2 regions of the Stenotrophomonas sp. YJH_SMC_105-26 genome follow, and region 2 is predicted to be linked to the other one. Evidence: riboswitches for the same ligand, from Rfam matches in the RefSeq annotation. Region 2 holds a riboswitch; the other holds the start of a gene.
What was found. A riboswitch is a leader RNA that binds a small molecule or an ion and turns the genes downstream of it on or off. The one in region 2 is predicted to bind cobalamin.
Positions count from the first base shown of each region.

Region 1: linked by a shared signal. The riboswitch ahead of btuB (TonB-dependent vitamin B12 receptor) and the one ahead of AC5P7F_RS19375 (epoxyqueuosine reductase QueH) in region 2 are both predicted to bind cobalamin.

Region 1 covers NZ_JCAFSD010000008.1:139,281-155,055, reverse strand. Annotated here, with positions in the region: gene AC5P7F_RS17315 (hybrid sensor histidine kinase/response regulator) at 1-248, shown strand, start outside; gene AC5P7F_RS17310 (DUF3247 family protein) at 292-585, shown strand; gene AC5P7F_RS17305 (hypothetical protein) at 656-919, opposite strand; gene AC5P7F_RS17300 (class I SAM-dependent methyltransferase) at 1,076-2,140, shown strand; gene AC5P7F_RS17295 (pseudouridine synthase) at 2,137-2,838, shown strand; gene AC5P7F_RS17290 (HAD family hydrolase) at 2,835-3,518, shown strand; gene fabB (beta-ketoacyl-ACP synthase I) at 3,614-4,822, opposite strand; gene fabA (3-hydroxyacyl-[acyl-carrier-protein] dehydratase FabA) at 4,822-5,337, opposite strand; gene dinB (DNA polymerase IV) at 5,529-6,623, shown strand; gene AC5P7F_RS17270 (MBL fold metallo-hydrolase) at 6,874-7,785, opposite strand; gene AC5P7F_RS17265 (NAD(P)-dependent oxidoreductase) at 7,877-8,515, opposite strand; gene AC5P7F_RS17260 (LysR family transcriptional regulator) at 8,624-9,553, shown strand; gene AC5P7F_RS17255 (class I SAM-dependent methyltransferase) at 9,550-10,341, shown strand; gene gph (phosphoglycolate phosphatase) at 10,406-11,074, shown strand; gene btuB (TonB-dependent vitamin B12 receptor) at 11,168-13,009, opposite strand; cobalamin riboswitch at 13,125-13,347, opposite strand; gene AC5P7F_RS17240 (histidine phosphatase family protein) at 13,490-14,068, shown strand; gene AC5P7F_RS17235 (TfoX/Sxy family protein) at 14,160-14,522, opposite strand; gene AC5P7F_RS17230 (GAF domain-containing protein) at 14,519-15,001, opposite strand; gene bioD (dethiobiotin synthase) at 15,070-15,753, shown strand.
Region 2 covers NZ_JCAFSD010000012.1:6,299-22,073, reverse strand. Annotated here, with positions in the region: gene AC5P7F_RS19390 (patatin-like phospholipase family protein) at 1-1,786, opposite strand, end outside; gene AC5P7F_RS19385 (bifunctional nicotinamide-nucleotide adenylyltransferase/Nudix hydroxylase) at 1,980-3,029, shown strand; gene AC5P7F_RS19380 (nicotinate phosphoribosyltransferase) at 3,094-4,503, shown strand; cobalamin riboswitch at 4,637-4,866, shown strand; gene AC5P7F_RS19375 (epoxyqueuosine reductase QueH) at 5,028-5,714, shown strand; gene pncA (bifunctional nicotinamidase/pyrazinamidase) at 5,770-6,396, shown strand; gene purU (formyltetrahydrofolate deformylase) at 6,530-7,381, opposite strand; gene AC5P7F_RS19360 (LysR family transcriptional regulator) at 7,496-8,407, shown strand; gene AC5P7F_RS19355 (NADH:flavin oxidoreductase/NADH oxidase) at 8,411-9,511, opposite strand; gene AC5P7F_RS19350 (NAD-dependent protein deacetylase) at 9,653-10,459, opposite strand; gene AC5P7F_RS19345 (acyl-CoA thioesterase) at 10,516-10,917, opposite strand; gene AC5P7F_RS19340 (LysE family translocator) at 11,070-11,705, shown strand; gene AC5P7F_RS19335 (ribonucleotide-diphosphate reductase subunit beta) at 11,829-12,848, opposite strand; gene AC5P7F_RS19330 (ribonucleoside-diphosphate reductase subunit alpha) at 12,993-15,395, opposite strand.

The DNA.
Region 1 (15,775 bases), on a different contig from region 2:
TGCTGACCGACATCGGCATGCCGGGCATGGATGGTTATGGCCTGGTGCGCACGCTGCGCGAGGACATGGGCGTGGATGCCACGACCCTGCCCGCGGTCGCCGTCACCGCGCTGGCGCGTGCCGATGACCGCCGCCGTGCGCTGGCGTCGGGTTTCCAGGAACACGTGGCCAAGCCGTACTCGGTGGCGCAGCTGGTGGCTGCGGTGCGCAAGGTGCAGGTACCCCGCGCGGACAGCGCGCTGCACTGAGCATTCACGGCCGATCGGCGACCCTGCATGCAGGAGGTCGCCGATGTCCCGCATAGCTCCCCGTATCCATACCGATCCGGCGCAGATCGCGCGCCTGGAAGCCCTGCTGCCGCAGCTGGAAGGCGAAACGCAGGTGGAACTGATTCTGCACGATGGCCGTCGCCTGCTCGGCACGGTGGCGGTGAGGCCAACCGTGCAGCAATACCGCAACGAGGCCGGCGACGAAGGCAGCAACGGCCAGTTGCGCCTGGATGACTACGACACGCCGGTGCAGCAGCACCACGTGTGGCTGGATGAAATCGCCAGCATCAACCGCCTGCCACCCAAGGCGCCTTGATCGGATGTAGAGCCGAGCCCACGCTCGGCTGCGCCGTCGCCCGAGCGTGGGCTCGGGCGCTACCGGTGTGTCAATGCTCGAACAGGGTCGGCGTCGCCTCGAATCGGCGTGCGTACGCCCGCTCCTCTGCAACCCTCGCCACCTCGTCATCGGCCAGGTCCGGTGCCCCGTAGACGGCGTAGGCCACGCTGCCATCGGCGCCATGGCCGACCTGGTGCAGCCGGTAGCGCGAGTGGCCGCCGCCGGTGTCCTCGGGGTAGTGCACGGGCGGATGGCTGCCTTCCAGGTCCATTTCACTGTTGTCGACGACGCCACCGACGAACAAGGCTCGCATGCAGGTTCTCCTGGGTTTCCGGGGGAGCCTCTACCCTGAACGTTTCAATGTTTCTGGCAGATCAAGGCCCCGTTCGGGTTTCGCAAAGCGCCTGCCGGGGCCGGCCCGGCCAAGCCGGTACAATGGACGGCCCTCACGCTTGAAGTACCCGCGCCGATGGCCTCCAGCGACGACGCCCCCCTGCAGACCCTGCTCCTGCCGTTCTCCCAAGGCGCCCTGCGCTGGCCGGAGGGCCCGGTGGCTTTCCTGCGTGCCCGCGATGGCTGGCCGCTGCGCGAAGCGGCCGGCAACCGCGAGCTGCACTGCGAACAGAGCTTTGCCCCGTTCGCGCAGCCGCTGCAGCAGGCCGCCGGCTGGACCGTCAGCGGCCAGCTGGACGATGTGGCCGGCAAGGGCCGTTACCCGCTGGTGCTGGTGCTGCCACCGCGCCAGCGTGAAGAAGCCCGTGCGCTGTTCGCCCGCGCGTTGGCGCTGGTCGCCGAGGGCGGCCGCATCGTTGCCTGCCAGGCCAACAACGAAGGCGCGCGCTCCGGTGAAGGCGACCTCAAGCAGCTGGCCGGTCTCGGCGGCTGCCTGACCAAGAACCACTGCCGCGTGTACTGGACCGCCCCGCTGCAGGGCCAGCACGACGCCGACCTGGCCAAGCGCTGGTCGGCGCTGGATGCGGTGCGCCCGATCATGGGCGGACGCTTCCTCAGCCGCCCGGGCGTGTTCGCCTGGGACCGCATCGATCCGGCATCGGCGCTGCTGGCCGAGCACCTGCCGGCCGACCTGGCCGGCCGCGCCGCCGACCTTGGCGCAGGCTACGGCTATCTCTCGCGCGAGCTGCTGGAACGCTGCCCGAAGATCACCGCGCTGGACCTGTACGAGGCCGAGCAGCGTGCGCTGGCCCTGGCCGAACTGAACCTGGCGCCGCCGCCGCGCGCGCTGCCGCTGCGCTTCCTGTGGCGCGACGTCACCGCCGGCATCGAGCCGGGCTACGACGTCATCATCAGCAACCCGCCGTTCCACACGCCGTCGCGTGCCGACCGCCCGGACATCGGCCAGCGCTTCATCGCCGTGGCCGCGCAGGCGCTGCGCCCGGGCGGGCGCCTGTACGTGGTGGCCAACCGCCATCTGCCGTACGAGCACACCCTCAACGACAGCTTCGGTGCGGTGCGCGTGGTCGCCGAGCGCGACGGTTTCAAGCTGGTTGAAGCAGTGAAGGGGAAGGGCAAGTGAAGCTGGTCAAGCTGATCGCCAACCTGGGCTATGGCAGCCGCAAGCAGGTGCAGTGGATGTTCCGCGAAGGCCGCGTCACCGACGCCGACGGTGAGGTGCTGTACGCCGATGACCAGGTGCCGCACGAGGCGATCCGCGTCGATGGCGAGCCGCTGGACCCGCCGGTGGGGCTGTCGATCGCGCTGCACAAGCCCGCCGGCTACACCTGTTCGACCAAGGACACCGGCCGCCTGATCTACGACCTGCTGCCGCCGCGCTTCCGCGACCGTGATCCGGTGCTGTCCACGGTGGGCCGCCTCGACCGCGAGACCAGTGGCCTGCTGCTGCTGACCGACGATGGCGGCCTGCTGCACCGGATCATCTCGCCGAAGTCGAAGCTGCCGAAGGTCTACGAAGTCGAGTTGAGCGAGGACCTGCGCGGCGACGAAGTGGCGTTGTTCGCCAGCGGTACGCTGATGCTGGAGTCCGAGAAGACGCCCCTGCTGCCGGCTGAACTCGAAGTGCTGGAGGCGCGTCGCGCACGCCTGGTGCTGCATGAAGGCCGCTACCATCAGGTACGCCGCATGTTCGCCGCCACCGGCAACCACGTGCAGGCCCTGCACCGCAGCCGCGTCGGCGGGCTGGACCTGCAGGGGCTGGACGAAGGGCAATGGCGGCAGCTCACTTCCACCGACCTGGATACGTTGTTCGCTCCATGACCCCCTTCGCTGCGCTGCCGTTCCTGCCCGACGCCGTCATCTTCGACATGGACGGTTTGATGATCGACAGCGAGCGGGTCTCGCTGGCCTGCTGGAGCGAGGCCGCCGACGAATTCGGGCTGGGCCTGGAGGAAGCGGTGTTCCTGCGCATGGTCGGCCTCGGCGACCACGATACGCATGCGTTGCTGCGCGCGCAGGGCATCGAGGACAGCGTGATCGACGCGGTGGCGGCACGTTGCCATGAGCTGTACGAAGCACGCACGCAGACCGGGCTGCCGCTGCGGCCGGGCATCCTGGAGCTGCTGGAGCTGCTGAAGGCGCACGCGGTACCGCGTGCGGTGGCGACCACCACGCGGCAGCCGCGCGCCAACCGCAAGTTGGCGGCCGCAGGCCTGCTGCCGTACTTCGATGCCGTGATCACCAGTGGTGATGTGGCGCGGCCGAAGCCGGCGCCGGATATCTACCTGCTGGCCGCGCAGCGGCTGGGCCAGGCGCCCGAACGTTGCCTGGCGCTGGAAGATTCACCGGCCGGCACGCGGGCCGCACTGGCCGCCGGCATGACCGTGATCCAGGTGCCGGACCTGGTGCATCCTGATGAAGAGCTGCGCGCACTGGGCCACCGCATCGTCGGCTCGCTGGTGGACGCGCACGCCCTGCTGCTGCCGCTGCTGCCGAAGTAGCGGTGGCTGCCGACCTTGGTTGGCACTGAGCCGAGCATGGGCTCGGCTTCACATCTTCTGGTGGGTGCCGACCGTTGGTCGGCACACCTGTTCAATCACACCCGCCCGAACACCAGCGCAGCGTTGGTGCCACCGAAGCCGAAGCTGTTGGACATCACCGTGTCCAGCTTCTGCTCGCGGCTCTCGCGCAGGATCGGGAAGCTCTCCACCTTCGGGTCCAGCTCGCTGATGTTGGCCGAACCGGCGACGAAGCCATCGCGCATCATCAGCAGGCAGTAGATCGCCTCGTGCACGCTGGCCGCGCCCAGTGAATGGCCGGACAGCGCCTTGGTCGAGGACAGCGGTGGTACCGCATCGCCGAACACTTCACGGATCGCGTTGAGCTCGGTGACATCGCCCAGCGGGGTCGAGGTGCCGTGGGTGTTGAGGTAGTCCAGCGGGCGATCGACGCCCTGCAGTGCCATCTTCATGCAGCGCACCGCGCCCTCGCCGGACGGCGCGACCATGTCGGCGCCATCGGAGGTCACGCCGTAGCCGATCAGCTCGGCATGGATGCGCGCGCCACGCGCAACGGCGTGGTCGTAGTCCTCCAGCACCAGCATGCCGCCGCCACCGGCGATGACGAAGCCGTCGCGGTCCTTGTCGTACGGACGCGAGGCGCTGGCCGGGGTCTCGTTGAAGCTGGTCGACAGCGCGCCCATCGCATCGAACATCACGCTCATCGACCAGTGCAGGTCTTCACCGCCACCGGCGAACATGATGTCCTGCGCACCGTGGCGGATCATGTCCGCGGCAGCGCCGATGCAGTGCGCCGAGGTCGCGCAGGCGGCCGACAGCGAGTAGCTGACGCCCTTGATCTGGTAGGCCGTGGCCAGGCAGGCCGAGACCGTCGAGCACATCGTGCGCGGCACCATGTACGGGCCGACCTTGCGCACGCCACGTTCGCGCAGCAGGTCGACCGCGCCGATCTGCCATTCGCTGGAGCCGCCGCCGGAACCGGCGATCAGGCCGGTGCGCAGGTTGCTGACCTGCTCGGGGCTGAGCCCGGCATCGGCGATGGCATCGCGCATGGACAGGTAAGCGAAGGCCGCCGCGTCGCTCATGAAGCGCTTCTGCTTGCGGTCGATCAGCGCCTCCAGATCGAGGTCGACGCGACCGCCGACCTGGCTGCGCAGGCCCGCTTCGGCATGGTCGGCCAAGGCGGTGATGCCCGAGCGCCCTTCGCGCAGCGCGGCCGAAACGGTATCCAGATCATTGCCGAGGCAGGACGTGATGCCCATGCCGGTGATGACGACGCGACGCATCAGAAGCTCCCGGTTTCAGTGAACAGGCCGACGCGCAGGTCGCGCGCGCTGTAGATTTCGCGGTCATCCACGTACATGCGGGCGTCCGACTGGGCCATCACCAGCTTGCGGTTGATGACACGGCTGATGTCGATCTCGTAGCGCACGAGCTTGGCGTCCGGCAGTACCTGGCCGGTGAACTTCACCTCGCCGCAGCCGAGTGCGCGGCCCTTGCCGGGGGCACCCAGCCAGGTCAGGAAGAAGCCGGTCAGCTGCCACATGGCGTCCAGGCCCAGGCAGCCGGGCATCACCGGGTCGCCGATGAAGTGGCAGCCGAAGAACCACAGGTCCGGGCGGATATCCAGCTCGGCGCGTACCATGCCCTTGCCGTGCGGTCCGCCGTCCTCGTGGATGTCGGTGATGCGGTCGAACATCAGCATCGGATCGTTGGGCAAACGGCCGGCGGCGGTGCCGAACAGTTCACCGCGTGCGCTGGCCAGCAGCTGTTCGCGGTTGAACGCGTGGAGACGGGTCATGAAGCACAATCCTGGAAGCGGGGAAACAGGGAAACAAGCGTTCGAGGATGCCCGTGGAAACTGCGCCGATCAAACATTTCAACCGTACGCAACCGTAGTGTTTTCAATGGAATACGCGCATCCTGTTGATGTGCAACGACCATACTTCGGCGTGTGGCCCGTTCGGCACGCCCCCGCCCTTTCCGCCTGACATGACCCGACTGCGCAAGATCATCCACGTCGACATGGACGCGTTCTACGCGTCGGTGGAGCAGCGCGACGATCCGTCACTGCGCGGCAAGCCGGTGGTTGTGGCATGGCGCGGCGCGCGCTCGGTGGTGTGTGCGGCGTCCTACGAGGCACGCGTGTTCGGCGTGCGTTCGGCGATGCCGGCGCTGCGCGCCGAACGCCTGTGTCCGGACGCGATCTTCGTGCCGCCGGACTTTGCACGTTACAAGGCGGTGTCACGCCAGGTACGCGAGATCTTCCTGCGCCACACCGACCTGGTCGAGCCGTTGTCGCTGGACGAGGCCTACCTGGACGTGACCGAGCCGAAGAGCGGCATCGAACTGGCCACCGACATCGCCCGCACCATCCGTGCGCAGATCCGCGAGGAGACGAACCTGACCGCTTCAGCCGGGATCGCGCCGAACAAGTTCCTGGCCAAGATCGCTTCGGACTGGCGCAAGCCCGATGGCCAGTTCGTGATTCCACCGCAGCGGGTGGACGCCTTCCTGCTGCCGCTGCCGGTGAACCGGGTGCCCGGCGTCGGCAAGGTGATGGAAGGCAAACTTGCCGCGCGTGGCATCGTCACCTGCGGCGACCTGCGGCAGTGGTCCCTGGTCGACCTGGAAGAGGCGTTCGGCAGTTTCGGCCGCAGCCTGTACAACCGTGCACGCGGCATCGACGAGCGGCCGGTGGAACCGGACCAGCAGGTGCAGTCGATCTCCTCGGAGGACACCTTTGCCGAGGACCTGCTGCTGGAAGACCTGGGCGAGGCGATCGTGCAGCTGGCGGAGAAGACCTGGAATGCCACGCGCAAGACCGAACGCGTCGGCCACACCGTGGTGCTGAAGCTGAAGACCGCGCAGTTCCGCATCCTCACCCGCAGTTTCACCCCGGAGCGCCCGCCGGAATCGATGGAAGAACTGCGCGACATCGCACTGGCCCTGCGCGCCCGCGTCGACCTGCCGGCGGAGACGCGTTACCGCCTGGTCGGCGTCGGGCTGGGTGGGTTCCGCGAAAAGGAGGCCGTGGTGCAGGGGGAATTGTTCGAGCACGGACCGAACGATTCCACATCCCTCTGATCGGCAAAGGCGGGGTCAGAGCCCGTTGCGCAGCAACGGGATCCGACCCCAGCAGATTGCCGAGATCTGTCGAAGGCGGGGTGGGTCCGATGGCAGGGGTGTGAGCGGCATGGATGCCGCGACCAAGCCCCCATGGACGGGTTCACGGCGTCCCCTACCATCGGACCCACCCCGCCAACCCACAGATATCCAGCTGTTGCCGTTGCATTGAGCAGGTGCAGGGCGCAGCCCTGCAAAACAACCCTTTACCTTAAGGCCACTGCATCTCGCCCTTGGCCACTTTCGCACTCAGCTCCAGCGATGCCACGCCATCCAGCTTCGGGTAGCGCGACTGCATTGCTTTCACCAGCGCCGCACTGTCCCTGGCCTTTGCCGTCTCGACATCGAACGCGCGGATGTAGTCCGCAGTGAAGCGCAACGCACTGGCATCCAGCGCCGCACCCGGCGCGTAATGCCCTGGCACCACCACCTTCGGCTTCAGTGCCTGCAACCGCTGCAGGGTCTGCAGCCAGTCGGTGTGCGACTTCGGCGTCTGCGTGTCGGCCATCCACACGTGCTCGCCGGCTACCACCGGAATGCCACCGACGATCGCGCGCAGCGACGGCACCCACAGCACCGTGCGGTCCGGGGTCGGGCCATCCAGGCCGATCAGCGGCAGGCGCTGGCCTTCCAGCTGCAGTGCATCGCCATCCAGCACCTGCGGCAGCACGATGCGCGCGGGCACGTCGGCACCCATCTTCGGTCCCCAGTAGGCCAGCTTGCCGGCCTGGGTCTGCTGGATGTGGGCGACGGTCTGCGCGGTGGCGACGATGCGTGCCTGCGGGAAGGCGTCCTGCAGGGTGGCCAGGCCGAAGTAGTAGTCCGGATCGCCGTGGCTGATGTAGATCGTGGTCAGCTGCTTGCCGCTGGCGCGGATCAGCTCGACCAGCTTGCGCGCATCGCTGACACCAAACTGCGCATTGACCAGGATCGCGTCGTGGCGGCCTTCGATCAGCACCGAGGACACCGAGAACATTGCCTGCGGGCCGGGATGGAAGGTCTGCAGGTGCAGCTGGGATTTCGTCGCCGCCGCCGGCGCCGTGGTGGCCGGTGCGGCCAGCAGCGGCGCACTGGTGAAGCTGGCGGCCAGGGCGAGGGGAAGCAGCAGGGCAGCGGTACGCATGGGAATTCCTTGTGTAGAGCCGGGCCAATGCCCGTCTGCATGTTCGCGTAGAGCCGAGCGCGGGCTTGGCTCTACATGGGACGTGCGTGGATCAATACGCTGCGGTGATGATCTGCTTCGGATACGCGTGCGCTTCCAGTTCGGCGACGAACGCCGCGCCATAGTCGGCGTAGCTGATGCGGCTGTGGCCGCTGGTATCGGCCAGGAACGCCTTGGGCTGCACGCGGTACTGGCCGCGCTCTTCACCCGGGCCGATTTCGGCGGCCGGCGAGAAGAAGGTCCAGTCCAGGTCGTCCACTGCCTGCAGGCGGTTGAACGCCTCGCGGTGGGCCAGCGCGTACGGCTTGTAGGCCTCCGGGAAGGTGGGGGTGTCGACCAGCTGCACGCCGGGTGCGACTTCCAGGCTGCCGGCATCGCCAACCACCACCAGGCGCGGCACGCCGGCCTTGCGCGCGGCAGCCGCCAGCTGCGCGGCGACCTCGCCGACGCGGCCGATGTCATCGCCCGGGCGCGGGCCGTAGGCACTGGCGAGCAGGTCGTGGCCGGCGATGGCGGCAACCAGCGCGTCCTGGTCATCCAGCGAGGCGATCACCGGATGGGCACCGGCCAGCTCGGCCGGGAGGTCCTGTGCGCTGCGCACGATGACGGTGAGTTCGTGGCCGCGGGCCAGCGCGTGGCGGGCGATCTGGCGGCCGATGTTGCCGGTGGAACCAACGAGGGCGATCTTCATGGAAGGACTCCGTGGGGCGCTGTGGGGTGGGAATGGCGCCACTCTAGGCCGCTGCAGTCGCTCGAAAAACAGCGTATAACGCGCTTGTTTGTTGCATGGATCGAGCATATGGACCGATTGACCGCCATGACCGTGTTCGTCGAGGTGGCCGAGCGCGGCAGCCTGACCGCGGCGGCAGAGGTGCTGGACATGTCGCGGGCGATGGTCAGCCGCTACCTGGCTGAGGTCGAGGGCTGGCTGGGCGCACGCCTGCTGCACCGGACCACGCGCCGGGTCAGTCTGACCGGGCCCGGCGAGGCGGCACTGGCGCGCTTCCGGCAGATGCTGGCGATCGGCGAGGAACTGCAGGGCGAGCTGGCCAGCGATGATCCCGAGCCGCATGGCACGCTGCGGGTGACTGCCAGCGTGTCGTTCGGGCAGAGCCACCTGGCGCGGGCGGTGGCCGGCTTTGTTGCGCGCCATCCGGCGGCACGCATCGAGCTGCTGCTGGTCGACCGCACGGTCAACCTGGTGGAGGAGCGGGTGGACCTGGCCGTGCGCATCGCGCGCCAGATCGATCCCAGCCTGATCGCGCGGCGGCTGGCCACCTGCCGCTCGGTGCTGTGCGCGACGCCGTCCTACCTGCAGGCACGCGGCACGCCGACTGCTCCCGAGCATCTGGCCGCGCACAACTGCCTGACCCACCACTACGTCGGCAAGAGCCTGTGGCAGCTGCACCGAGACGGCCGTTCGCTGTCGGTGGCGGTGGGCGGCAACATCAGCGCCAACGAGGCCTCGCTGCTGCTGGAGGCGGTGCGGGCCGGTGCCGGTATCGCCATGCTGCCGACCTACCAGGTGGCGCCGCTGCTGCGTACCGGCGAGCTGATCGAACTGCTGCCCGAATTCAGCCTGGACGAACTCGGCATTCATGCCGTGTACGCGTCACGGCGACAGCAGCCCGCTATCATGCGGCGATTCCTGGACTACCTGGCCGAGTGTTTCGCCAGCCCGGCCTTCCAGGATCTGGATTGGCGCCCACCGGGCAAGGAGAACACATGAACCATGGACAGGCCTTGATCGACCACAACCGTGCTGCCTGGGACCGCCAGGCCAGCGAAGTGCGCGAATGGTCGCGCCCGGTGGAAAGTTCAACCATTGCCGCCGCGCGCGAAGGCCGCTGGCAGGTGCATCTGACCCCACGCGCGCTGCCATTGGACTGGCTGGGCGATGTGCGTGGCCGCCGCATCCTGTGCCTGGCCTCGGGCGGGGGCCAGCAGGCACCGGTGCTGGCCGCTGCGGGCGCCGACGTCACCGTGTTCGATCTCTCCGACGGGCAGCTGGAACAGGACCGCAGCGTGGCGGCGCGCGATGGCCTGCAGCTGCGCACGGTGCAGGGCGACATGCGCGACCTGCACGTATTCGCCAACGACAGCTTCGACGTGGTGTTCCATCCGATCTCCAACCTGTACGTACCCGACGTGCGCCCGGTGTGGACCGAATGCCGCCGCGTGCTGGCGCGCGACGGCATGTTGATGGCCAGCTTCTACAACCCGGTGCTGTTCGTCGGCGCGCGCGATCCGCAGCTCGATGCGCAGGGCCTGATCCGGCCGCAGTACGCCATTCCCTATTCGGACCTGGAAGACCTGCCCGCCGCAGAACGTGAGGCGAAACTCGGCCGCGGCGATGCGCTGACCTTTGGCCACAGCCTGACCGAACTGATCGGCGGGCAGCTGGATGCGGGGTTCGTCATCGATCGCTTCATGGAAGACTGGCAGCCGCAGCCGCGCTTCCTGATCGACCGCTACCTGCCCACGTTCCTGGCCACCCGCGCACGCCGGATCGGTTGAGGCGGATCGGCGCAGAAACCAGCGGCGTACAATGGGCGGCCCCACGTCGTGCAGGTGCCGTCCCTTGTCGTATCCCTATCCGCTGGTCGTGTTCGACCTAGATGGCACGCTGGTCGACAGCGCAGCTGATATCGCCGAAGCACTGAACCGCACGCTGGAAGACATCGGCATGGCACGCGTGCCGGAAGCCACGGTTCTGGGCTGGATCGGCGACGGTGTGCGCCGCCTGGTCGAGCAGGCCGTGCATGCCGCGGGTCGTGAGGTCGACCTGGCCGAAGTGATGCCGGTGTTCATGGTGCACTACCGTGAGTGCCTGCTGCGCAGCCCGCGCCTGTTCGATGGCGTGGCCGAAGCGCTGATGCAGCTGCGTGCACGCGCTGTTCCGCTGGCGATCTGCACCAACAAGCCCGAAGCGCTGGTGCCGCCACTGCTGCAGCACCTGGGCATTGGTGATGCGTTCGCGCTGGTACTGGGCGGCGATTCGCTGCCGCAGCGCAAGCCCAGCGGTGAGCCGCTGCGGCACATCGCTGCGCACTTCGGGCTGGCGGTGGATGCCTGCCTGATGGTGGGTGATTCGTTGACCGACTACCGCGCCGCTGAAGAGGCGGGCATGCCGATCGCACTGGTGCGTTACGGTTATCCGCGTGGCCTGGACCTGGCCACCGCACAGGCGGTGGCGGTGATTGACGACCTGCGTGAGTTGCCGGGGTTGGCCGCGGGCGTTCGGGTGTAGAGCCGAGCCCACGCTCGGCTGCTTCATTGCGTGAGCCGAGCATGGGCTCGGCTCTACAGTAGATCGGCGCCGGGCGATGCCCGGCGCGCGCCTTCATTTCGGCTGGTAACGCACGCTCAGCTGGTACTCGCGGCCGGGCTGGTTGAACCACGCCACCGTCTCGTAGCGGCGGTCGAACACGTTGGCGGCACGTGCCAGCAGCGACCACGCCGGCGTCAGCGCGTACTCGGCGCGCAGGTCCAGCGTGCCGTAGCCGCCGACCTTCACCGCGTTGGCGGCATCGTCATAGCGCTTGCCCGCACCCTGCACGGTCAGGCCGGCGCGGAAATCGCCGAAGCGGCGGTCGACGTCCAGGCGCGCGGTCTGCTGTGCACGGCGCGGCAGCCAGTTGTCGAACTGGGTGCTGCCATGGGTGCGGTTGCGCGGGTCGGTGTAGCTCAGCTGCGCGTTGAGGTCGAAGCCGGCCAGCAGCACGCCACCGGTCAGTTCGGCGCCACGGATGCGCGCCTTCTCCACCTGCTGCATTTTCATCGTGGACGCATCGTAGGTGATCAGGTCATCGATGCGGGTCTCGTACACGTCCAGGCCCCAATGCCAGCCCTGGCCCTGCTGCGAAACACCGAGGTTGGCGCTCTTGGACTTCTCCGGCTTCAACGTCGGCACGCCGCTCCACGGGTCGTACAGGTCGCTGAAGGTCGGTGCCTTGAAGGCGGTGCCGTAGCTGGCATTGACGCGCAGGCCGTGGTCCAGCTGCATTGTCCAGCCGAGACTGCCGGTGGCGTGGTTGCCGAACTGCTGGTTGTCGTCGTTGCGCGCGCTGGCCTGCAGCTGGTGGCGGCCGAAGCGGCCCTGGTACTGCACGAACACGCCGGTGTTGCGGCGGCTGTCGACAAGGTAGCCCGCGCTGCTGCCATCCAGGTTGTCTTCGCTCCAGTCCACGCCGGTGCTCAACAGCTGGCTTCCGGTCAAGGTGAAGTCACCCTGCAGCGAGGCACTATCGCGGTGGGTCTGCGCGCTGCCGCGTGCGCCGAAGTCGCCGAAGTTGTCCGACTCGTTGTCGCTGCGGCCGACGTTGGCGGTGAAGGCCAGGCGCCCGGACGGGGTGTAGCGCACCTTGCCGGCCAGCACCTGCTGGCGGGTTTCCGAGTAGTTGTAATAGCCGTCGTAGTGGTTCCTGCCGTCGGCGCGCAGCGCACTGCCTTCCACATTCCACTGGTCGTTGAAGGTGTAGCCGCCACGCAGGCTCTTGGACAGGTTGCGGTAGCCGTCGCGGTCGGGTTCGTCGGCGAAGCAGCCGGTGAACAGCGTCGCCGAGCCACGGCAGGCATCGACGCCATCGGAATGCTGGTAGGCGATGTCGGCGCCGAACCAGCCGCGTTCGGTGCCGCCACCGATGCCGCCGCTGGCTTCGCGCAGGCCGTTGCTGCCACCACCGAGCTGGAAGTGCGGAGCAAAATCGCCTTGGTTGCGGCGGGTGAAGATCTGGATCACGCCACCGATGGCGTCGGCGCCGTACAGGCTGGACTGCGGGCCGCGCACGATTTCCGCGCGTTCGATCTGTGCCAGCGGCAGGTCCTGGTACATGGCCAGGCCGAGGTCGGCACTGTTGATGCGCACGCCATCGACCAGCACCACGGTGTGGCCCGAGTTGGTGCCCCGCAGGAACAGCGAGCTCTGCTTGCCGAGCCCGCCGGCATTGGTCAGGTTGATGCCGGCGCGGCCGCGCAGCAGTTCCTGCAACGAGGTGGCCTGACTGGATTCGATCTGCGCGCGGTCGATCACCTGGGCTGGTGCGATGCTGTCCTGCAGGGCGATCGGGGTGCGGGTGGCGGTGACCAGGATCTGGTCGAGCGCGGTGGTGTCATCGGCGGCCTGGGCCAGCGCGGGCAGGGCGGCCAGCACGGCCAGGGACAGCATTCGGGACTGCAGCTTCATGGGGGACTCCAGGTGCCACGCACGCCCGCGTGGCGAAGGGGAGGAGCCGCGAAGGCAGGCATGCGCCGACGCCGCAGCGCAGGCTGCGGTCATCCAGCGCCATGCCCACCGCACCGCGACCTGAGGCTTCCGGGCCGGTCTCCGGGCTTGCCGCCGGGTGGCGCGAGGCCACCGTCCAGGCGCCTTCCCATGCCTGCGGCACAGTGGCGTTGTTGCCTGGAACTGACGTGCTTACCGTTGCGGGGGCAGCGCCGGCCTGGCGTGGATTCACGCGTCACCGGCTTCCCGTTTCAACCTGCCGGCCATGGCCGCAGGTCACCTGGAAGTGCGCGCAGTCTACGGCATCGCAGGCGGCCCGTAGCGTCGAGCGTACCCGACTGCCTTTGCTGTGCCCTTAGAATGGTCCCTCGATCCCGTGGTGCCGTTGCCGATGTCCGCCCGTTTTCCGCTGTTCCCGCGTTGCCTGTACAGGACGCACGCATGATCCTCGACCTGGTCCGCCATGCCGGCAACGGTCGCGATGAGTTCCTCGATGGCCGCAGCGATCCACCGCAGCTGGCCCGCCTGCCGCAGGAACTGGTCGACGCCTACGCTGCGCAGCCCTGGGAACGGGTGATCAGTTCGCCGCGGCTCCGCTCGCTGCACACGGCGATGGCCCTGGCCACCCCGCGCGGGCTGGACGTGGAAGCGGAGGAGGAATGGGAAGAGCTGGATTTCGGCGATTGGGACGGGCAGTCGCTGTTCGACCTGCCGGAGGATGCACTGGCGGCCTTCCATGCCGATCCGCATGCATTCCCACCGCCCAACGGTGAAAGCTGGGGCCACTTCGAGCGGCGCATCGCGCGCGCGCTGGATCGCCTGCTCGATGATGACGATCCGGTGCCGACGCTGGTGGTCAGCCATGGAGGCCCGTTGCGCATGGTGCTGTCGCAGGTCTGCGGCCTGCCGATGTCGCTGTGCTGGGCGCTGCGCATCGACCACGGCACGCGCCTGCGGGTACGGCTGGAACGTGGCGAAGCCGGGCTGGCAGGCGAGCTGCTGGAACTGCAGCAGCCGTAACCCATCGGTAGTGCCGGCCGCTGGCCGGCAGTCTCAGGAACGTTGAAAAGACCACGCAGTTGCCGGCCAGCGGCCGGCACTACCGGTGCAGTCAATCCTCGTCCGCATCCTCGGTCACGCTGTCTTCCGCGTCATCGTCGGCATCGAAGCGCTGCTCATGCACCGGACCCGACGCCGGGCCGGCCGCCTTCAGCGGATGCGCGGCGATGCGTGCTTCGTAATCCTGCACCAGCGCCTCACGCTGCGGCTCGCTCAGTTCCTGCCAGTGGCAGTCCAGCAGCGCGCCTTCCAGCGAGTACAGCAGGTTCAGGCTGGGCTTGAAGCCGGCGCGCTTGACCTTGACGAAGGCGCCGACTGCGCCGGTCGCAACCAGGTCCTCGCGGCTGCGCAGGCCGACCTGGCGCAGCCACGCTGCACTCTTGGGGCCGATGTTGCGCAGCTTCGGTGCGCTCATCCCAGCGCCTCGACGAACACGCGGGCGATGGCTTCCAGGCCGGCCTGGTCATCGGCATCGAAGCGGCCGATCTTCGGGCTGTCGATGTCGAACACGCCGATCAGTTCATCGCCGCGCAGCAGCGGCACCACCAGTTCCGAACGCGAGGCCGAATCGCAGGCGATATGGCCGGGGAAGGCATCGACGTCGTCCACGCGCTGGGTCACGCGCTGGCTGGCGGCGGCACCGCACACGCCCTTGTCCAGCGGGATGCGCACGCAGGCCGGCAGGCCTTGGAACGGGCCGACCACCAGCTCCGTGCCGTCGTACAGGTAGAAACCCACCCAGTTCAGGTCGGGCAGGGCGTGGTAGACCAGTGCGGAGAGGTTGGCCGCGTTGGCGATGCGGTCGGACTCGGCGTAGACCAGGCCACGGGCCTGTTCCAGCAGCTGGGCATATTGTTCCGGCTTGCTGCCGGTAAGCGAGGCATTGGCGAACATGCCCGCAGTCTAGCAAGCGCGCCGGGCCGGCGATAATGCACGCTCTGTTGCCCTGTTGGAGCCCATCGATGCCGTTGCCCGCTACGCTGCCGCCCGCCCTGTTCATTACCGGCACCGATACGGAGATCGGCAAGACCGCGGCCAGCACCGCGCTGCTGCATGCGCTGCGCCGGCGCGGCCTGCGCGCGGTGGGCATGAAACCGGTGGCCAGCGGCAGCGAAGACCTGGGGCAGGGCCTGCGCAACGAAGACGCGCTGGCGCTGCAGGCGGCCAGCTGGCCGGTGCCGGACTATGCCGATCTGAACCCGTATGCGCTGCGGCAGCCGCTGGCACCGGAGCTGGCCGCTGCCGAGGACGGCGTGCGGGTGGAACTGGCGCCGATCGTCGCTGCGTTCGCGCGACTGCGCGCACAGGCCGACATCGTGGTGGTGGAAGGCGTCGGTGGGTGGCTGGCGCCGGTCTCGGCCACGCTGGACCAGCTGGACCTGGTGCGAGCACTGCAGTTGCCGGTGCTGCTGGTGGTGGGCATGCGGCTGGGCTGCGTCAACCATGCGCGGCTGACTGCGCAGTCGCTGCAGGCCAGCGGCGTGCAGTGCCTGGGCTGGATCGGCAACCACATCGACCCTGCGATGCAGCGCCAGGATGAGAACATCGCCACGTTGCAGCAGCGCCTGCCGATGCCGTGCTGGGGACGGCTGCCGCATCTGCCGGGAGCGGATGGCGAAGCGCTGAGCGCGCACCTGCTCGAGTGATCCTGGGTAGTGCCGGCCGCTG
Region 2 (15,775 bases):
ACAACTGCTGCGAGGCCAGCCGTTTGTCTTCCGAGCCCAGCTTGTACGACGGTGGCGTCGGCTGACCGCTGGCGACCATCGCGTACGCCGCGCGGTAGGCCAGCACCTGCTGCGCCGGATCATCGGTGCGCGCCACTTCCAGCGTGTAGCGCTGGTAGGCCGAGGCCAGGTTGCGCCAGCGGATCCAGTAGTGGTTCTCGAACGAGAACGAACAGAAGCGCGCACCGGCCAGGCTGCCCTTGTCGGCGATGCGGGTCAGCACGTCCTGCGGCATGTCCAGGTTCATGCCACCCTCGTCGCCCTGCAGGCTGACGTGCACGATGCGGTCGCGGTAGCCCGGTGCGCGCGCCTGCAGCAGGTCGCGCCAGTTCTGCATGGTCGCCACCACCGCGAACAGGAAACGACCCAGCTCGGCTGCGGCCAGTGGCGTGGCGATGGACTGGTAATGCCGTTGCCAGCCGTGGCGGTTTTCGGTGGGCAGGAACACCGCATGTTCCAGCGCCTGGCGGCCGCCGCTGCCCTGGCTCACCGCTTCGGCGTCCTGTGGATAGACCAGGTTGATGGCGAAGGTCGGCCAGCGCGGCAGCGCGGCGTCGAACAGATGGATCGGGAAGTTGCTGCTGATGCCGCCATCGGAGAACCAGCAGATGCGGAAGGCGGTGATCACCGGGCCGCAGGTCTGCCCGGCACTGGTCAGCCCTTCCATGCTGTCGGCAACGTTGTGCTCCTGGTCGGCTGCGGGGGCGGTCGGTTCGCAGCGTCGTTCGCGGCGTGAGGGTTCATGCAGCGGCACCGCGCTGATCAGCAGCGGGAAGCTCAGGCTCATGCGCGTGGCCACCAGCACCGGCAGCTTCGGGCCCTGTGGCAGGTGGTAGTACTGCCGCCCTTCCACCTCCAGCGGCGGGCCGGCCTGGCTCACCAGCCACTGCACCACGCTGGCGGGGAACAGCTGCTCGAACTCCTCGCGCAGGAACCAGAACTGCGCACCGCCCAGCGGCAGCGTGCGCGGCTCATTGTGTGAGATGCAGGTGGTGATCATCTGCAGGCTGATCGCATGCGGGCTGTCCGGCTCACCGGCGTAGCGCGGCGCATCGTGCAGGTCGGCGAAGGTCAACGGTGCATCCAGCGGCTTGCCCGACAGCTGCTGCAGGCATTCATGCAACCACTCGGTCAGCGCCGGCCTGCGTGGATCGCGGCTGAGGCCGCTGCACAGGCCCAGCAGGTTGCGACGCGCCACCCGCGCGACCCGCAGCGCGGCACCGGCCACACCCGCACCGTAGGCGCACAGCAGTGATGGCAGCAGCGTGGCGGCCACGCCGCCCCAGCCACCGCCCCACCAGCCCAGGCCGAGCAGCAGCGCCAGCGACACCAGCACTTCCAGCGGCGCGATCTCGAATACCGCAACGGCCAGGCACAGCAGTTTGTGCGGCAGGCGGGCATTGCCGGTCAGCACCACCAGCAGCCGATAGGCCGCGCGCGCGCCGCGCGCCGGCTGGAACAGGCTGTAGATGAAGCCGCGCCGCGACAGCTGTGCCGACACCGCCGACAGCCCGCCATAGCCGGCGTCGCCAGCCAGTTGCTCGCCGGCCTGCTGGCGGCGATCGCCGCAGGCCGCTGCAGCCGCCACCGCTGCCGCAATGGCGCCGGCTGAAGTGCCGCCGATGCTCTTGAAGCGATACTCGCGGGCCAGCGCCAGTACCGCATTGGGGTACACGATGCCGCTGGTGATGCCGCCTTTCATGACCAGATCGCAGTACTTGTCCGCCACTGTCTTGCCCCCGAGCATGCCGTCCGCCGCGTGGGTTGCAGTATGGCGCAGGGGCTTCTCAGGGCCTGAGAACAACGGCGCAGTCCGCGCACGCAATGCGCCGTTCAGCAGAAAGCACGGCTGCAGGCTTGACCCGCCCCGCCATCGGCGTAGCATCTGCAGCAAGCCAAGGGACAGACCCGCGGCTGCCACAACGACATGAGGGATTCTCATGGAATTCGACTATCTCGTCTTCATCGGGCGATTCGAGCCCTTCCACAACGGCCACGCCGCCGTTGCCCGCCTGGCCCTGAGCCGGGCCCGCAAGCTGATCTTCCTGGTCGGCTCTGCCGATACCCCCCGCAGCCTGCGCAATCCCTGGACCGTGGCCGAACGCGCCGTGATGATCCAGGCGGCCCTCGACGGCCACACCGACCGTCTGCTGATCCGCCCGCTGCGTGACCACCTGTACAACGAAGCACAATGGATCGCCAACGTGCAGCGCCAGGTGGCTGACGCCCTGCGCAACGACGGTGCCGCCGCCGATGCCAGGGTGGGCCTGATCGGCATGGACAAGGATGCGTCCAGCTACTACCTGCGCGAGTTCCCGCAGTGGCCGCTGGTGGACGTGCAGCACACCGCCACCCTGTCGGCCACCGAGCTGCGGCGCTACCTGTTCGAGGCCGGCGACGTCGACTTCCACGGCGCGCTGCTGATGCTGCGTGGCAATGTGCCGGCGCCGGTGTACGACATGCTCGAAGCGTTCCGCAAAAGCGCGCCTGCGTATGGCCAGCTGGTGGCCGAGTACCGCTTCATCGAACAGTACAAGGCCGCCTGGAAGGATGCGCCCTACGCGCCCACCTTCGTCACCACCGATGCGGTGGTGGTGCATTCGGGCCACGTGCTGCTGGTGCGTCGCCGCTCGGAACCCGGCAAGGGGCTGTGGGCATTGCCCGGCGGCTTCGTCGGCCAGGAACAGAGCCTGCTCGACAGCTGCCTGCGCGAACTGCGCGAGGAAACCCGCCTGAAGATTCCGTTGCCGGTGTTGAAGGGGTCGCTGAAGGGCCAGCAGGTGTTCGACCACCCGGACCGCAGCCAGCGTGGCCGCACCATCACCCACGGTTTCCACTTCGAGTTTCCGGCCGGCGAGCTGCCGCCGGTGCGCGGTGGCGACGATGCCGACAAGGCACGCTGGATACCGGTGAGTGAAGCACTGGACATGGGCCCGCAGCTGTTCGAAGACCACCTGCACATCCTGGAGTACTTCCTCGGCCGCGGCTGACCGGCCCGGCTTTCCCACTGGCGGATAGACCGCCGGTGCCACCCGACGCGAAGGAGCTTCCGTCATGCACTACCTCGATAATCTTCTCCTCAACACCGACAGCTACAAGGCCAGCCATTGGCTGCAGTACCCGCCGGGTACCGATGCCACGTTCTTCTACGTCGAATCACGTGGCGGCCTGCACGATCGCACGGTGTTCTTCGGCCTGCAGGCGATCCTCAAGGACGCGCTGGCACGACCGGTCACCCACGCCGACATCGACGACGCTGCTGCGGTATTCGCCGCGCATGGCGAACCGTTCAACGAGGCCGGCTGGCGCGATATCGTCGACCGGCTTGGCGGCCACCTGCCGGTGCGCATCCGCGCCGTGCCCGAGGGCAGCGTGGTGCCCACCCACCAGGCACTGATGACCATCGAGTCGACCGATCCGGCTGCGTTCTGGGTGCCGTCGTACCTGGAAACGCTGCTGCTGCGCGTGTGGTATCCGGTCACCGTGGCCACCATCAGCTGGCACGCACGGCAGACCATCGCCGCGTTCCTGCAGCAGACCAGCGACGACCCGCAGGGGCAGCTACCGTTCAAGCTGCACGACTTCGGCGCGCGCGGTGTATCGAGCCTGGAATCGGCCGCGCTGGGCGGTGCCGCACACCTGGTCAACTTCCTCGGCACCGATACCGTATCGGCGCTGTGCCTGGCGCGCGCGCACTATCACGCGCCGATGGCCGGCTATTCGATTCCCGCCGCCGAGCACAGCACCATCACCAGCTGGGGCCGCGAGCGCGAGGTGGACGCCTACCGCAACATGCTGCGCCAGTTCGGCACGCCCGGTGCGATCGTGGCGGTGGTATCGGACAGCTATGACATCTACCGCGCCATCAGCGAGCACTGGGGTACCACCCTGCGCGATGAAGTGATCGCCTCGGGCGCCACCCTGGTCATCCGCCCGGACTCGGGCGACCCGGTGGAGGTGGTGGCCGAAAGCCTGCGCCGGCTGGATGAAGCCTTCGGCCACAGCCTCAACGGCAAGGGCTACCGCGTGCTCAACCACGTGCGGGTGATCCAGGGCGATGGCATCAACCCGGATACCATCCGCACCATCCTGCAACGCATCACCGACGACGGCTACGCCGCCGACAACGTAGCCTTCGGCATGGGCGGTGCGCTGCTGCAGCGGCTGGACCGCGATACGCAGAAGTTCGCACTGAAGTGCTCGGCGGCGCGGGTCGAGGGTGAGTGGATCGACGTCTACAAGGATCCGGTCACCGACGCCGGCAAGGCCAGCAAGCGTGGCCGCATGCGCCTGCTGCGCCGCCTGGACGATGGCAGCCTGCACACGGTGCCGCTGCCGGCCAACGGCGACGACACCCTGCCGGACGGCTTCGAGGACGCAATGGTGACCGTGTGGGAGAACGGCCGCCTGCTGCACGACCAGCGGCTGGACGACATCCGCACGCGGGCGGCCGTGGGGCATTGAAGGTGCATCCCGACCGGGGTCAGAGCCCGCTGCGTGGCAGCGGGATCCGACCCCTTCCTTCCGCTGGGGTCGGATCCCGTTGCAGCGTAGCGGGTTCTGACCCCTGCGCTCTTGACCGGCGCCACCAACAGGTCCACCTTGCACACGCCGAAGGTATCCCTCCCATCGCTGCGGCGCGGGGAGGGATTTAAACGGGAATCCGGTGAAGGCGCCTCGCGCGTCCATTCCGGAGCTGCCCCGCAGCGGTGAATGGAAACGAATCCTGCCAACAGCACTGGGCTCGCGCCTGGGAAGCGGCGGGTAGTAGGTGGGCTGCGGCCCGTGTCCATCAGCCCGAATACCGGCCCCGGCCGGGGGACACGGCCGTCCCCTGACTCGACCTGGAATCTCCGCGGGGAGGTTGCCGGGGCCGTCGTCGTCCTGCGCGTGCAGGCGATGTGGCCGCGCGCGTCCTGTTCACGGTATCCGGCCAGACCCGTTCACCCACGCGCTGATGCATGGGCCACCGCCGTTGCCGGCGGTCCATGCGGTACCTGACGATGACCGAGCTCCAACGCCCCACCCTGACCCTGCCCGCCGACGGCAAGCGCCTGCTGCTGCATTCGTGCTGCGCGCCCTGTTCCGGCGAAGTGATGGAGGCGATCACCGCCTCCGGGATCGACTACGCGATCTTCTTCTACAACCCCAACATCCACCCGGTGAAGGAGTACGAGCTGCGCAAGCAGGAGAACATCCGCTTCGCCGAGCAGCACGGCATTCCCTTCATCGACTGCGACTACGACACCGACAACTGGTTCAGCCGTGCACGCGGCATGGAAAACGAGCCTGAACGCGGCATCCGCTGCACGATGTGCTTCGACATGCGCTTCGAGCGCACTGCGCTGTACGCGCACGAGCACGGTTACGACACCATCAGTTCGTCGCTGGGCATCTCGCGCTGGAAGAACATGGCGCAGATCAACGACTGCGGGATCCGTGCGGCGTCGCGCTATGAAGGCCTGCAGTACTGGGACTACAACTGGCGCAAGGGCGGCGGCGCCAGCCGCATGATCGAGATCAGCAAGCGCGAGCAGTTCTACCAGCAGGAATACTGCGGCTGCGTGTACTCGCTTCGCGATGCCAACCGCCATCGCCGCGAGAATGGCCGCGAGCGGATCAGGATCGGCCTGCTGTACTACGGGCAGGACGCTGGGACGCCACAGGGCGATTGACGTGCAGGCATGGGGCGGCCACGCTGGTCGCCCCTTCTGTTGTAGCGGACCTGCCATGACCGCCCTGCCCGCCGATGTCGCCCTGCTGGTGATCGACCTGCAGCCGGACTTCATGCCCGGTGGCGCCTTGGCCTGCGACCAGGGCGATGCGCTGGTGGCACCGATCGCCGATCTGTTGGCGCAGCGCCGCTACCGCACCGTGGTGGCGACCCAGGACTGGCACCCGGCCGACCATGCCTCGTTCGCCAGCCAGCACCCCGGCCAACGCCCCTTCGAGACCATCCTGCTGCACGCGCAGCCGCAGACGCTGTGGCCGGACCACTGCGTGCAGGGCAGCGCCGGTGCCGCGCTGCACCCGGGCGTGGACTGGACCGTGGCCGACCTGATCCTGCGCAAGGGCACGCGCCAACAGGTGGATTCGTACAGCGCCTTCCGCGAGAACCATGGCCCCGATGGCGAGCGCCCGGCCACCGGCCTGGCCGGCTGGCTGCACGAGCGCCGCATCCGCGAAGTGCACGTGTGCGGCCTGGCCCGCGACTACTGCGTGCTGTGGAGCGCGCAGGATGCGGTGAAGTCCGGCTTCCGGGTGAAGTTCCTGTGGGACCTGACCCGGCCGGTGACCGAAGCCAACGACGCGATGGTGCGCGAGGCGCTGGGCAAGGCGGGAATCGCGACCGCCTGACCCACAACGGTAGTGCCGGCCGCTGGCCGGCAACGCCTGGATCCCTGCAGTTGCCGGCCAGCGGCCGGCACTACCGGATCACACCCGTGGGTAGCGCCGGGCCATGCCCGGCGGACCTGGAAGGGGCAGCACGTTACCGGAACACCACCGTGCGATGCCCGTTGAGCAGGATGCGGTGCTCCACATGGCGGCGCACGGCGCGTGCCAGCACCAGCGATTCGGTATCGCTGCCCAGCCGCACCAGTTCGCGCGGTGCCATCGCATGGTCAACGCGGGCCACGTCCTGTTCGATGATCGGTCCTTCGTCCAGATCCTCGGTGACGTAGTGCGCGGTGGCGCCGATGATCTTGACCCCGCGCGCATGCGCCTGGTGGTACGGCTGCGCGCCCTTGAAGCTGGGCAGGAAGCTGTGGTGGATGTTGATCGCACGCCCGGCCAGCGCGCGGCACAGCGTGGGTGACAGGATCTGCATGTAGCGTGCCAGCACCACCAGGTCGATGCGCTCGCGCTCGACCAGGTCGATGATCTGCTGCTCCTGCACCGCACGCGTATCGGCGGTCACCGGCAGGTGGTGGAACGGTACCTGGTAGGACGCGGCCAATGGCGCGAAGTCGGCGTGGTTGGAGGCCACCGCGGCAATGTCGACCTTCAGCTGGCCGCTGTGGGCGCGGAACAGCAGGTCGTTGAGGCAGTGCCCCTGCTTGCTGACCAGCACCAGCAGGCGTGCCCGGCGGCGGCCATCATGCAGCTGCCAGTCCATGCCGAAGCCTTCGGCAAGCGTGGCCATCGCGGCGTGCACGGTCTCCAGCGGCAGGCCGGCGTCACGGTCGAAATGCACGCGCAGGAAGAAGCGGCCGCTTTCCTCATCGCCGAACTGCTGGGCGTCGAGGATGTTGCAGCCGTGGTCGAACAGCAGGCCGGACACGCGGTAGACGATGCCGGTACGGTCGGGGCAGGACAGGGTGAGGATGGAATCGGGGCGCATCGCCACAGTGTAGGGCAGCTTCCTGCCCAGCAGCCGGATGATCACCGATGCAACCGAACCGCTTGGTTCAGTCCCAAGCGATACTTGGCCATCACCGTGGCAAGCTGGTCGGTCATGAACCTGTTGCAACTGATCCGCAGCTTCACCCGCACCGCAGAGACCGGCAGCATTGCCGCCGCGGCCCGCATCCTTGGCATCAGCGCCACCGCAGTCGGCCAGAACATCAACCGGCTGGAAGCGCATCTGGGCGTACGACTGCTGAACCGGAGTACGCGCCAGCTGGCGCTCAGCGAGGCCGGCGCGCTGTACCTGGCGCAGGTCCGCCACATCGAGGCCGACCTGGCGCGCGCGCAGGCGATGGTCACCTCCGGTGATATCGAACCGGCCGGGCCGCTGCGCATCGCCAGCAGCAGCGCGTTCGGCCGCCACGTGCTGGCCCCGTTGCTGCCGTCACTGCAGCAACGCTACCCGCAGCTGCAGCTGGAACTGCGGCTGACCGACCGCGCCGTGCAGCATGGTCCAGAGGCGGTGGATGCCAGCATCCGCATCGGCGCGCAGCTGGAAGACGGCGTGGTCGCACGGCAGCTGGCACGCGTACCGTTCGTGTTCTGCGCCTCGCCGGCCTACCTGAAGGCCCATGGCACCCCGCAGGAACCATCGGATCTGGGCAGCCATCGCGGGCTGCTGCACCGCTTCCCCACCGATGGCCGGCCGTTGCGCTGGGGCCTGCTGAAGGACGGCCAGCGTGTGGACGCCGTGCTACCGCCGAGCATGGTCTGCGATGACATCGATGCGCTGGCGTCGCTGGCGGCGGCCGGTGCCGGCATCACGCGATTGGCTGCGTTCGTGGCCGAGCCCTACCTGCGCGATGGACGCCTGCAGGCCGTGTTCGGCGCCGACAGCACGTGGCGTCCGGAGCCGATGGAGGTCTATTTCTGCGTCAGCGATCGCCGCGACTTCACCGCCAAGATCCGCGCGCTGTTCGAGCACCTGCGGGCCGGCATGGCGCCGGCCTGGCGGGTGTGAGCCTCAGCGCGCCTTGAACACGCCGCGCGCATCGCGCGGCTCGCAGCGCAGGTACTGCGGCGCCGGTTCCACGCTGTCGCGCAATGCGGCGGCGGCATGCCACGGCCAGCGCGGGTCGTAGAGGATGCCGCGCGCCAGGGCCACGGCATCGGCGTGGCGATGGCGCAGGATCGATTCGGCCTGCTCCGGTTCGGTGATCATGCCCACGGCGATCACCGGCATGCGCACCTTGGCCTTGATCGCCGCCGCGAACGGCACCTGGTAACCGGGGCCGACGGTGATCTTCTGGCGCTCGTCCAGGCCGCCACTGGAGACATGCAGGAAATTGCAGCCGCGCGCGTCCAGCACCTGGGCCAGTGCTTCGCTCTGCACCAGGTCCCAGCCACCCTCGACCCAGTCGCTGGCGGAAATGCGCACGCCCACGGCGACCTTGTCGGACACCGCCGCGCGTACCGCGTCGAACACTTCCACCAGCAGGCGCAGGCGGTTCGGCAGCGACCCACCGTAACCATCGGTGCGGCGGTTGCTCAGCGGCGACAGGAACTGGTGCAGCAGGTAACCGTGCGCGGCATGCAGCTCGATCAGCTCGAAGCCCAGGCGCTCGGCGCGCACCGCACTGGCAGCGAAGGCGGCGATGACCTCGGCGATGCCGGCTTCGTCCAGTTCCTGCGGTGCCGGATCGGCGGCATGGAACGGCAGCGGCGACGGCGCCACGGTGGCCCAGCCACGCGCATCGCCGGCCGGCAACTGGCCACCCCCGTCCCACGGGCGGGCGGTGGATGCCTTGCGGCCGGCATGGCCCAGCTGGATGCCCAGCGGCATCGGCGACCAGCGGCGGACGCTGGCCAGCACCTGTGCCAGCGCGGCCTCGGTGCCGTCATCCCACAGGCCCAGGTCGGCCCAGCTGATGCGGCCGCGCGGCTCGACCGCGGTGGCTTCCAGGATCAACAGGCCGGCGCCGGACTGCGCCAGGTTGCCCAGGTGCATGGCGTGCCAGTCGCTGGCGCGGCCGTCTTCGGCGGAGTACTGGCACATCGGCGCGATGACGATGCGGTTGGACAGGGTCAGGGGGCCGAACGAGATCGGCGAAAACAGCTGGCTCAAGGGGGTGATGAACGACGTAGGGGGTGTGTATTGCACCGCTGCGCGGCTTCTGGATCAACCGTCTGGATGGATCGCTGTTTCGCAGCCGATCATGCCGCCGAGCGCCGAACAGCCCCTTGTAGAGCCGAGCCGACTCTCGGCTCAGCCCGCCACCCAACCGGACAAGGCTTCAGCGCAGTCCCGCTCATCCTTGAACAACAGCAGGTCGTCGGCACGGGTGCGGCCGCGGTTCAGCGCCGCCACCGGCAATCCTGCCTTCGCCGCCGCCTGCACGAAGCGGAAGCCGGAATAGACCATCAGTGACGAGCCCACCACCAGCACCGCATCGGCCTGCTGCAGATGATCGTGCACCGCCGCCACCCGCTCGCGCGGCACGTTCTCGCCGAAGAACACCACGTCCGGCTTCAGCACGCCGCCGCAGTGCGGGCAATCGGGCACCACGAATGTGGAGAAATCGGTCTCCAGGTCGGCATCACCGTCGGGGGCGATGCCGGCCTCCAGCGCGTCCCAGCCGGGATTGGCGTCCAGCAGCCGCTGCTGGAAATCCTCGCGGCCACTGCGGCGCTCGCAGCCCATGCAGCGCACCAGATCCAGGCGGCCATGCAGGTCGATCACGTTGCGGCTGCCGGCGCGCTGGTGCAGGCCGTCCACGTTCTGGGTCAACAGCACCTGCAGCTTGCCGCGGCTTTCCAGGGCGGCCAGGGCCTGGTGGGTGCCGTTGGGCCGGGCCAGGCCGAAGCGCGGCCAGCCCAGCAGGCTGCGCGCCCAGTAACGCTGGCGGGTGGTCGCCTCGCCCATGAAGGCCTGGTAGGTCACCGGCGGCGTGCGTTTCCACTGGCCGTCGGCGTCCCGGTAATCGGGTATGCCCGAGGCGGTGCTGCAACCCGCGCCGGTCAGCACGAACAGGCGCTCGGCGCGGTCGATGAAGTCGGTCAGTGGCGGGGTCATGGCTGCCAGATGGGGGCGCCGCAGCGCCCCCGCAAGCACCGGTTCAGCCGCTGGTCTCAGGCGGCCGGCAGCGGCGGCACCGCGATCGGGTGGCCTTCCTCGTCCAGCGCGATCATCACGAAGTGGCCGCGGGTGCACAGCTTGCGCTCGCCGCTGTGCAGGTCTTCGGCGACCAGTTCCACCTCGACCTTCATCGAGCTGCGGCCGACTTCGACGATGCGGCCGATGGTTTCCACCATCTGGCCGATGCGGATCGGCAGCTTGAAGTCGACCTGGTCGCTGCGCGCGGTCACCACGGTGCGGCGCGAATAGCGGGCGGCGGCCAGAAACGCGGCCTTGTCCATCCATGCCAATGCCTGGCCACCGAACAGGGTGCCCAGGTGGTTGGTGTGGTTGGGGAAGACGATTTCAGCCATGCGCACTTCGGTGGGCGGCACGGTCTCGGGGATCGGGGTCATGGGGGTGCTTCGGTGTGGGGTGCTGCGGATTCTAAGCGACCGGCGTGATGGCCATCGGCATGCACGTGCAACGGTCACCCGGCAGCGGTGCCTGCGCAGGCCGCGCCTGCGGCAGGCGTTACACTGCGCCACGCCCACTGCCAGGACTGCCCATGCCCGCCACTTCCGACCTGCTGGCCTTCGCGCTGGTTTCGCTGGCCATGGTGCTCACGCCCGGGCCGAACATGATCTACGTCATCTCGCGCTCGATCTGCCAGGGGCCGATGGCTGGCCTGATCTCGCTGGGCGGGGTGGCGCTGGGCTTTGTGTTCTACATGCTGTGCGCGGCACTGGGCATCACCGCCCTGCTGATGACCGTGCCGTTCGCCTACGACGCGCTGCGCATCGGCGGAGCGCTGTACCTGCTGTACCTGGCCTGGCAGGCGCTCAGGCCCGGCGGCCGTTCGCCGTTCGCGGTGCGTGACCTGCCGCAGGACAGCCCGCGCAAGCTGTTCACGATGGGCTTCCTGACCAATCTGCTGAACCCGAAGGTGGCGGTGATGTACCTGTCGCTGCTGCCGCAGTTCCTGCACCCGGACGGCGAAGGCAGCGTGCTGATGCAGTCGATCGTGCTGGGCTCCACCCAGATCCTGGTCAGCGTCAGCGTGAACGGCATGATCGCGCTGACCGCCGGCAGCATCGCCGGCTTCCTGGCCGCGCGCCCCACCTGGCAGATGGTGCAGCGCTGGCTGATGGGCACGGTGCTGGCCGGGCTGGCGGTGCGCATGGCGGTGGAAGGGCGGCGCTGATTGTAGAGTCGAGCCATGCTCGACTTTCTTGCGAGCAGCAGTCGAGCATGGCTCGACGCTACGGAAACAAGAAACCCCGGCATTGGCCGGGGTTCTTCGTTGCGGCAGGCCTGGCCGGTTCGATCAGAAGTTCATGTCGAAGGCGACTTCGCCCTGAACGCCGACCTGGTAGGCCGAGACGCGGCGTTCGAAGAAGTTGGTCAGCTCCTGCACGTCCTGCAGTTCCATGAACGGCAGCGGGTTGCGCACGTTGTACTTCTTTTCCATGCCCAGCTTGGCGAAGTGCTGGTCGGCGCAGTGCTGCAGGTACTGGCGCATGTCGCGGGTCGAGATGCCGGCCACGCCGCCGGACAGCACGTCCTCGGCGAACTGCACTTCGCATTCGATGGCTTCGGCCAGCATGTCGTAGACCTGCTGCTTCATCTCGTCGTCGAACAGGTCCGGCTCTTCCTCACGCACCACGCGCACCGACTCGAACGCAAACTCCATGTGCGCGCTCTCGTCGCGGAACACCCAGTTGGTGCCCGAGGCCAGGCCCGGCAGCAGGCCGCGCGAACGGAAGTAGTACACGTAGGCGAACGCAGCGAAGAAGAACAGGCCTTCGATGCAGGCGGCAAAGCAGATCTGGTTGAGCAGGAACTGGCGGCGCTGTTCGCGGGTCTCGATGCGGGTCAGGTCTTGGATCGAGTCGATCCACTTGAAGCAGAAATCGGCCTTCTTCTTGATCGAGTCGATGTTCTCCACCGCCGAGAACGCCTTGGCGCGCTCTTCCGGATCCGGCAGGTAGTTGTCCAGCAGGGTCAGGTAGAACTGCACGTGCAGTGCTTCCTCATACAGCTGGCGCGACAGGTACATGCGCGCTTCGGGCGCATTCAAGTGCTGGTACAGGTTCAGCACCAGGTTGTTGGACACGATCGAATCGCCGGTGGCGAAGAACGCGACCAGGCGGTGGATCAGGTGGCGCTCACCCGGCGACATCTTGCTGTGCAGGTCGGTGATGTCGATCTGGAAGTTGATCTCTTCCACCGTCCAGGTGTTCTTGATCGCATTCCGGTACATGTCATAGAACTGTGGGTAGCGCATCGGGCGCAGGGTCAGTTCAAAACCGGGATCGAGCAGCATCTGCTTGGGCTTGTCGGCCATGGGTGTTTCCTTGAATTCCTGGGTGAGCCGCCGGGCGTGGCCCGGCGCTACCGTGGGTGTTTTTCCGCAGCCGGGCATGGCTCGGCTCTACAGGTGCGAGGTGTTCGAGTGCCGACCAACGGTCGGCACCCACCGCGCGGTGTCTTACTGGCAGGCCTCGCAGGCTTCCGGGTTTTCCAGCGAGCAGGCGATGGCTTCGTCCGGGCTGAACACCTTGGCCGGGGCCGCAGCGCTGACCGTGGTCTTGGCGATCTTGGTGGCCGGGCGCGAACGCAGGTAGTAGGTGGTCTTGATGCCCTGCTTCCAGGCGTACATGTACATGGAGGACATCGCGCCGATGTTCGGGCTTTCCATGAACAGGTTGAGCGAGGCCGACTGGTCGATGAAGGCGCCACGCTCGGCGGCCATGTCGATCAGCGAACGCATCGGCAGTTCCCACGCGGTGCGGTAGACCTCGCGCAGCGTTTCCGGAATCTGCGCCACGCCGGCGATGGAGCCTTCGGCCAGCTTGATGGCATCGCGCATGTCGGCGGTCCACAGGCCCAGCTTCTTCAGCTCGTTGACCAGGTAACGGTTGACCTGCAGGAAGTCACCGGACAGGGTCTCGCGCTTGAACAGGTTGGACACCTGCGGCTCGACGCACTCGTAGCAGCCGGCGATCGAGGCGATGGTCGCGGTCGGGGCGATCGCGATCATCAGCGAGTTGCGCAGGCCGTGTTCCTTGATGCGGGCGCGCAGGGCATCCCAGCGCGCGGTGTCTTCCGGCACCACGTTCCAGGCGTCGAACTGCAGTTCGCCACCGGCGGCACGGGTGTCGTTGAACGACGGGTGCTTGCCACGTTCCTGGGCCAGCTCGCAGGAGGTTTCCAGCGCGTGGAAGTAGATCGCTTCGGCAATCTTCTTCGACAGGGCGCGGGCTTCGGCGCTGTCGAACGGCAGGCGCTTGCGGAAGAACACGTCCTGCAGGCCCATGCAGCCCAGGCCGACCGGACGCCAGCGCAGGTTGGCGCGGCGGGCGGTTTCGATCGGGTAGAAGTTCAGGTCGATGACGCGGTCGAGCTGGCGCACGGCCAGGCGAACGGTCTCGGCCAGCTTCTCGAAGTCGAACTCGTTGTGCTCGTCGAAGTGGTTGCCCAGGTTGATCGAACCCAGGTTGCACACGGCGGTTTCATCGTTGGAAGTGACTTCCAGGATTTCGGTGCACAGGTTGGACAGGTGGATCACGTTGCCCGGGCGCAGGGTCTGGTTGCTGGCGCGGTTGCACTTGTCCTTGAAGGTCATCCAGCCGTTGCCGGTCTCGGCCAGCGTACGCATCATGCGGGCATACAGCTTGCGCGCGGAGATGGTGCGGTTGGCCTTGCCCTGGGCTTCGGCCTGCAGGTAGGCCTGCTCAAAGGCTTCGCCGAACAGGTCGGTGAACTCCGGCACGACGCGCGGATCGAACAGCGACCATTCCTGGTCGGCTTCGACGCGCTTCATGAACAGGTCCGGCACCCAGTTGGCCAGGTTCAGGTTGTGCGCACGACGGGCTTCGTCACCGGTGTTGTCGCGCAGCTCGAGGAAGTCCTCGATGTCGGCGTGCCAGGTTTCCAGGTACACGCAGGCCGCGCCCTTGCGCTTGCCGCCCTGGTTCACTGCGGCCACCGACGAATCCATGGTCTTCAGCCACGGCACGATGCCGTTGGAATGGCCGTTGGTCGACTTGATCAGCGAACCACGCGAACGCACGCGGGTGTAGCTGACGCCGATGCCGCCGGAGAACTTCGACAGCTGGGCGATGTCGCCGTACTTGGAATAGATCGATTCCAGCGAGTCCTGCGGCGAGTCCAGCAGGAAGCACGAGGACAGCTGCTCGTGGGTGGTGCCGGAATTGAACAGGGTCGGGCTGGACGGCAGGTAGTCCAGGTTGCCCATGCGCTTGTACAGCGCCAGGGTCTCGGACACGTCCTCGCTCAGCGCGCTGGCGATGCGCAGGAAGAACTGCTGCGGGGTCTCGATCACCTTGCGGGTGTGCGGGTGGCGCAGCAGGTAACGGTCGTACAGGGTACGCAGGCCGAAGTAATCGAAGTTCAGGTCCAGCGAGATGTCGATGGCATCGTTGAGCTTGCGTGCGTTGGTCTGCACGAAGTTCAGCAGGCGGTCGTTGATCAGGCCGACTTCATGGCCACGGCTGACCGACTGCGAGAAGGCGTAGATTTCCTGGCCCGAGACTTCCTTGGCGATGTAGTTGGCCAGCAGGCGCGCGGCGAGACGGCCGTACTCGGGCTCTTCACCGATCAGCAGGGCGGCGGTGCGGATGGACAGTTCGTCCAGCTCGCGGGTGGTGGCACCGTTGTACAGGCCGGAAATGGTGCGGGTGGCCACGCGCATCGGGTCGACGGCGTGCAGGCCTTCGGAGGAACGCTGCACCGCACGCACGATCTTGTTCAGGTCCACCAGTTCGGTGGTCCCATTGCGCTTGGTCACACTCATCGCGTTGGCCGTCGGCGGCGACGTCAACAGGAATTCGCTTTCCTTCTCGATGGTGGCGCTGGATTCGGTGCTCACGGCGTGTGTCCTCTTGGCGTGATTTGGGGGTGCTCGATGCATCGGGTGACGCGGCCCGGGACATGACAGCCCAGGATGGCAGGACGGCGTCGCAGGGGATGAGACCCTGCGCCTGCCACTGCCGTTGACGATCGCGGATGGGTACCCCGGGGCAACCCCTGGAATGGGGGTTGCTGCGACCGACGGCCACAAGATAGTGGGGGTAATGGGGTCCGTCAACGCCAAATGTAGTGAAATTCGGCAATCCCTTGCGCCGCAAGGATCGTGCCATCGGCGCCCTGATCAGACGCTTCAGACCTGCCGGAACGGGCTGCGCAGTCAAGTCCGAAAGGCGTCATTGCGGTGGCACAACGCACCGCGAAAACGGAACAATGACAGCT